2 regions of the Virgibacillus salarius genome follow, and region 1 is predicted to be linked to the other one. Evidence: predicted binding sites of a transcription regulator. Region 1 holds the regulator's gene; the other holds the start of a gene.
The links. Region 1 encodes LexA, which represses DNA repair genes until DNA is damaged. Its sites were predicted from a motif close to CGAACATATGTTCG; they were not measured.
Positions count from the first base shown of each region.

Region 2: the regulator LexA is predicted to act here: its motif matches at 1,812-1,825, upstream of ABDZ84_RS20595 (YhjD family protein).

Region 1 is NZ_BAAACY010000017.1:722-4,144, reverse strand. Features, by position in the region: gene tkt (transketolase) at 1-116, opposite strand, end outside; gene ABDZ84_RS02870 (DUF896 domain-containing protein) at 223-459, opposite strand; gene ABDZ84_RS02865 (YneB family resolvase-like protein) at 577-1,215, opposite strand; gene lexA (transcriptional repressor LexA) at 1,498-2,121, shown strand; gene ABDZ84_RS02855 (polysaccharide deacetylase family protein) at 2,295-2,474, shown strand; gene ABDZ84_RS02850 (hypothetical protein) at 2,657-2,830, shown strand; gene ABDZ84_RS02845 (hypothetical protein) at 2,939-3,232, shown strand; gene ABDZ84_RS02840 (CBO0543 family protein) at 3,322-3,423, opposite strand, start outside.
Region 2 is NZ_BAAACY010000170.1:49,367-52,789, forward strand. Features, by position in the region: gene ABDZ84_RS20580 (fatty acid--CoA ligase family protein) at 1-307, shown strand, start outside; gene ABDZ84_RS20585 (hypothetical protein) at 699-842, shown strand; gene ABDZ84_RS20590 (competence protein ComK) at 942-1,469, shown strand; gene ABDZ84_RS20595 (YhjD family protein) at 1,408-1,791, opposite strand; gene ABDZ84_RS20600 (TVP38/TMEM64 family protein) at 2,001-2,657, shown strand; gene lepB (signal peptidase I) at 2,714-3,265, shown strand; gene addB (helicase-exonuclease AddAB subunit AddB) at 3,344-3,423, shown strand, end outside.

The DNA.
Region 1 (3,423 bases):
TATGCCATCGGTGCAGCTCCCATTGGTAATCCTGGATGCCCAGAATTTGCATGTTCAATGGCATCAATGGATAACGTACGAATGGTATTAATTGATTGTTGTTCCATATTCGACATAAGATTACTCCTTCCACTATTCCAAGCTTTTGTATACTCTTTTTATTCTATAACGAAACATAGTTTGCCACAAGCAAAACAATGTGTGTGTCAAGTACCATGACACTTACTCTTTATCTTTTTCTTGATTTTGCATGTCCTTTACCTTTTGTGGTGTTACATCATTGCCATTTGGGTCAACAACTGTCATCGATTTAAATTGATTTTTAAATGAGCTTCGAACGTTTTGCAAGTACTCTTGACGTAACTTTTCTTGCTCCTTCTTTTCAACTGCAGATAGACCTTCTTCTTTTGCTTTTTTTGCTAATACATTTATACGTTCTATTTTATCTTTAGATAGCATCTAATAACCTCCAGTTTCATATAGAAAGTTTTGAAATTGTAGTTGTACGAAAATAGAAAAGGCAAGAACATAACTAGTGTTCTTGCCTTTTTATCTTACCTCTACCATATCATATATTCAAGTATTTTGAAATTCCTGATACCTTCTATGGACCGTAGCCTTCGAAACGGAATAACCTAATCCATTTAATGTAGTGGCAATCTCTTCGAATGTCAGATTGTTTTCCCGCAGACGTACCACTTCTTCAATAGGAAAAGTCTTTCGCTCACGACCAGGTGCCTTATCTTGATTGGATAAATTGTTACTAGGATTATAGCCGTTTTTAATAGCTCTTTGAATACCTCTTTTTATTTTAGCATTATGTATTTTTCGCTGATATTCTTCCACAATGCCAACAATTTGAAGAACCATGGAATCTGCTTCAGATAGTTCTAACTTACCATCATGGTAAGAAGTATAGATGGGTATGTTTAATTTATGTAGTTGATGGAACAGCGCTATTTTTGTATTACCTCTACCTAGACGAGTTTCGTCCTGAATGAGTAAACAGTCTGCCTCTCCATCAGAAAACAGATCAAGCAACTGAAAAATGCCATCTCTATCAACCTTATAGCCACTCTCTTGTTCTTGGATGCAACAACTAACCGTTAAATGATTGTTTGTTGCTAATTCCATTAATTCATGCTTTTGTCTTGCAAGTGACGTTTCCTGTGTTTCCTTATCTGTACTAACTCTGCAATAAATAATTGCCCTCAACATACTATCTCCCTATGAAAATAATTAACTAGTGATAATAGAATAATATAAGAATCCGAGCGTTAGTGCAAAAGCAATGAGGTAGAATGCGTCTGTTTTTGTTATTTTTTGGAACATTGAAACAGGCCTCCTTATCAGTATAGGAACTTTTGTTCGCTTGTTGTTTTAAGTATTACACGAACATACGATCTTGTCAAGGTGTTTTTCGAACGAACGTTTGCATTTCCAACAACCCGATGGTAAACTAGTTATAATTAATCCTATGTGCGAGGTGATCAATACATGACTAAACTATCGAAAAGGCAGCAAATGATACTTGACTACATTAAAGATGAAGTAACAAAAAAAGGATACCCACCTTCTGTACGTGAAATTGCCGAAGCCGTTGGACTAGCATCTAGTTCAACTGTTCATGGTCATCTTTCCAGGCTAGAAAGTAAGGGTTTTATTCGCAGAGATCCTACTAAGCCTAGAGCTATAGAGGTATTAGATCTTTCTCAAGATAATAATATACCTAGAGATGAAGCGCGCTATGCACCAGTCATTGGAAAAGTTACTGCCGGTCTTCCAATAACAGCAGTAGAGAATATTGAGGAATTTATTCCATTGCCATCCAATAGTGCGAGTCCAGATGATAACTTATTTGTACTTGTCATTGAAGGTGAAAGTATGATAGAAGCCGGTATTTTGGATGGAGACATGGTAATAGTAAAGCAACAGAACACTGCTATCAACAGTGATATCGTTGTAGCGATGACAGATGAAAATGAGGCAACGGTTAAACGTTTCTTTAAAGAAAAGGATCATATTCGTTTACAGCCTGAAAATTCAACAATGGAACCACTTATTTACGATAACGTAACGATTCTAGGTAAGGTTATCGGTCTATATAGAAACATCCATTAAAAACTGCCAATTGGCAGTTTTTTTATAGTCTAGGAAATAAAATTGTCTATGTGGATAAAGATGGGCGTGAGCCATGTCTAGCTCCTGCACCCAGAAACGAGGTGATTTCACGAATCGCCCTAAGACCGGAGAAGACCAGGGGCTAAAAAATTGCCAATCATGTGAAGTCAAATGTGACACCTGGGGATATTATTTTACTGGATGACTCTGGTGGAAATCGTAGTCAAACAGTTGAATCATTAGAGGACATATTGGCTTATTTTCAAAGATTGAATTACCAAATGGTAACGGTCTTTGAATTACTCCTCTATGGTAGTACTAATCAGTTTAATCCATTGCTCTTTTATCCATAAAATCAAGACTATTATACATAGCCTTCTGAGTAGAAGGCATATTTTTTCCTTCATAAACATGATTGTTACCGCATTTAATTGGCTATCAGACAAAATAAAACGTTTATCATAAGACACAAGCCATCTCAAATATATGAACATTGAATATATTAGCATTATATCAATGAAAAGAAGGAAATAATATGTGGAAAAATAGTAGATGTGGTGGAAGAAATGATGATGTAGCAGGTGTGACAGACGCAAACGGCGATGACTTCGGTGGTGACGTTATTATAAATGATAATGACAACGATCTAAAATCGAGGAATCGAAATGTTAACTTTGCAAAAATCTCTAATAGTGGGAATCCTATGTAGATGTCAGCTCTGATGCTGATTCAAGGAGAAAGAAGAAGAAAAAGAAAAAATATAGTGGGATATATTCTTATGTATCCCACTTATCCTTTAAAAGGTGAGTGATTTTTAATGGAGAGACCTAATCTATTTTCGTTAAAACCATATGACGACGGTTTTCCAGATCAACACATTACAAATAAATCCGCTGTTAAACATAGCGGTAATTCAGATGTCGATGTAAATGTGCATGTCGACACCAAACCGATCGCCTATGCTATGCTATGTACACTATTAGCTTCTAAGCAAATATCCAATGAAGAATTTGAAGAGGCGGTTAGTAGACTAGATAAATTAACAAATCGAGAGAAACGAAAAATGAAAAATGTAGATGACTTTATCAGGCCAAAGTTAAATAAGCGATGAAATTAAGAAGACTTTCTTCTTGATTTCATCGCTAAATCTTTGACTAACTCTACAATACATATTTCATAAACTCAATTTGAATCCTTATATTATTTATCGGTTATTTTTTTATAGCTATCCATATTATAAAAAAGATACGCTATCATAATTAAAAATAAGTAGATAAAAAAGTCATAGAATGTTGACCAACC
Region 2 (3,423 bases), on a different contig from region 1:
AAAAGACATGATTCTTGTGGGTGGGTATAATGTATATCCAAGAGAAGTGGAAGAGGTTTTATACGCCCATCCAGGTGTTTCCGAGGTTGCTGTTATCGGTGTTCCCGATAGTCAAACTGGAGAGGCTGTATGCAGCTTCGTTGTGGTTAATGATTCTTCTATAACAGAGGACGAGTTATTGGAATACTGTGCTACCTATCTAGTAAAATATAAAATTCCTTCCACTGTTGAATTTCTTGAGGAATTACCTAAAAATACGACAGGAAAGATATTACGAAAAAATTTAAGATCGCATACACGAAATTGAGAAGAAAAAATGGCTGGGACAAGAGAATGAAGAAACAATTAAAAACGAAAACGAACGATGATTATTTTTGATTAATTATCGTTCGTTTTTTGATCAGAATCATTCATTTAGCACCTGAAATAAGCGAGACTCCGGCGGTAACAGCACGCGTCCGAAGATCCACGTATTAACGTGTTTTTCTTTACCAAAGTTAGCTGAGGCCGTGCCCGCGGAAAACGAATATAGTTTCACGGTGCGGCGATGATACTCCTATTGATAATATGATTATTCGTATTTTGAGTAAAGAAGTTGTGTTTTGTCCCAGCCTCTTTTTTGTTGTGGGATAAGACTGAACAAATAATGTATGGTTGTGTATAAATTGAGAGAGAATAGAGATAAGAGGTGATAAGGGATGAACTTATACGAAGATGAAGAGAAGGAGCTTGCTACTTTTACATGGTTAAATCCTGAGTTTGATGTATCTCAGAAACAGGAGCAAACCACTCCATCGCATTATGAATTAAAACATGAGGGTGATGCAGAAAACAATCGTTGAATTTTGTGAAGATATTGTTTTTATCTTCCATTTTCTCTATAATTTTGATAAATTAATATATAAGCCACTTTCTTTTCTTCGGAAAGGATGAGCATTTTAATGTTGAATTTGTATACATCTACACCAGAAATCACCCCACTGACTGTTGCTCTTGTTGCCCAACGTGATTCCAAAGATAACCCCATTACTATGGTATTAGAAGAAGAAGCTGAATATCCAGTCAGCTTTTCTCCTAGCAAAATTGTCGATCATGCTTGTAAGTTTTTTGGTGCAAGTTTAAAAGGTCGACAAGAGGGTACCAAAGATATCTGTGGAATTACACATAAAGCACCAATCACAATTGATCCAATTAGTGGCATGTATTTCTTCCCGACTACATCCCCTTCAAGCTCCAAATGTTCATGGATTGCACACTCCCATATTGATCAAGTTCTTAAAGCAGCTAATTATGGTACAGAAATCCTGTTTAAGAATGGCAAGCGTGTATTTCTTGATATCTCCTATGGTTCTGCGCTAAATCAGGTTCAACGAACTGCGCAGTTTCGCTATCTTTTAGATAATCGTATTAGGTTTTTGCAGAAGCATATTGATCGGACTGCCCCTTTTCCATTAATTCCTCAAGAATAGTTAGGACTTTTTTTCGAATAGCAGGGTTAAAATAATTCCGTTTTTCCTCACGACCTCGGCAGAGGAATAAATACGAAGAAAATGAATCATTTTTTTCTAATGTAACGACCTTTATTTGTTTATGAAGCATAGTACTTCGTAACACTCTGCGTTCATTGACTGCTTCTGCCTCCATTCTTTTCAAAAGTCCCATATAATGCTCTGTGATTTTAAACGCTCCTTTTTGGAAATGTTGCATGTCTTGTTGTATAACGACCATGGCCATCGATAGGAACAGAAAGCGAGAAGCAATCGTTAATTCTTCTTCGTTTAGATAGCGCATGACAATCTCCCTCCTTGACAAGAACGTTTGTTCTTGTTCATAGTATATGCAAAAATTAATAAACTAATCAATGGTAACTATTAGAAATGAAAAGAAAGTGGCAAATTAAGGATATGACTATGCATAATTAGATGTTTACATTAAAATAAAAATAGATAGACTTAAAAATAGGATAAAGTGACATTTACATATTGAGGAGATTTTACTACATGTATTTATTAGACATCCAACTTTCGGATTGGAAAACAATGATTGAAAATGACAATTTCGATGAATATATTATGCACTTGCTTCATAATTACGAGAATTTAGGGCCACTACCAGGGATATTGTTGCCATTCATTGAAGCGTTTCTCCCTTTTCTTCCATTGGTTGTATTTGTATTTGCCAATGCAGCGGCATATGGGTTGCTTGAAGGCTTTTTATTATCATGGGCAGGGTCAGCACTGGGCGCTATCTTAGTATTTTTAGTCATTCGCAAGCTTGGTAATAAACGAATTTTTAAAACGATTCGAGGGAATAAACAAGTAAAGAAAGTGACAACCTGGTTGGAGCGACATGGATTTGGACCACTTTTCTTATTAATGTGTTTTCCTTTTTCACCATCCTCTGTCATCAATGTTGTTTCAGGCTTGTCGAAAATTAGTAAGCAACAGTTTATTCTTGCTGTAATTATGGGGAAATCGGTGATGATCTTTTCCATTGCTTATGTAGGCTCAAGTATTATGGAATTTGCTAAAAATCCGGTGAAGACTATAATTGTTGGAGGTTGCATCGTCCTTTTTTGGATTATTGGTAAGTATATCGAGAAGCGTTTGCAGAAAAAGGCGCTTGAAAAAGATGAAATAGGCTCTGAAAAGGGTTAAGACACTGTCCTCCAGGGTATGATGTAAAGAGAACATACTCTGGAGGAAGGTTTGGCATGAAAAAAATAAAATATCGAAAAGTGATTCCACTTGTATTGCTTGGGATCATAGTTGCGATGGTATTCCGTTCTGTGATTTTTGCTAGTTATGTTGTAGACGGAGAATCCATGCAGCCAACATTAAACGATGGTAACTTATTAATGGTTAATAAAGTCGTCTACGATCTAACGGATGTGGATCGTTTTGATGTCATCGTGTTTCACGCTAATAAACAGGAGGACTATGTAAAACGTGTAATAGGTGTTCCTGGGGATGAAATAAAATATAAGGACGATAACTTATATATAAATGGAAAATATGTAGAAGAACGATTTTTAAGTGAGTTCGTTCAGGCAAGTAATGGAAAACCATACACCAAAAACTTTACCTTAGAAGAAATTACGGGTAAAACAGAGGTTCCAGAAGGAAAACTATTTGTAATGGGCGATAATCGTGATAATAGTCTGGACAGCAGATCGTTTGGGTTTATTTCACAAACACAGCTTGTAGGGAAAGTAGATGTGAAATATTGGCCGCTTTCTCAAGCAAGTTTAAGCCTTGGCAAATAGTTATGTAGTAGCTCTCATCTTTGGTAAAATAAAAGGATGAGAGCTTTTTAAATTGGAGAAGGAAATGGGGGAAACATTATGGGACTCCGTTTTATTACTGGACGAGCAGGAACGGGGAAAAGCGGCCGTTCATTGGATGAGATGAAAGCCAAATTAAT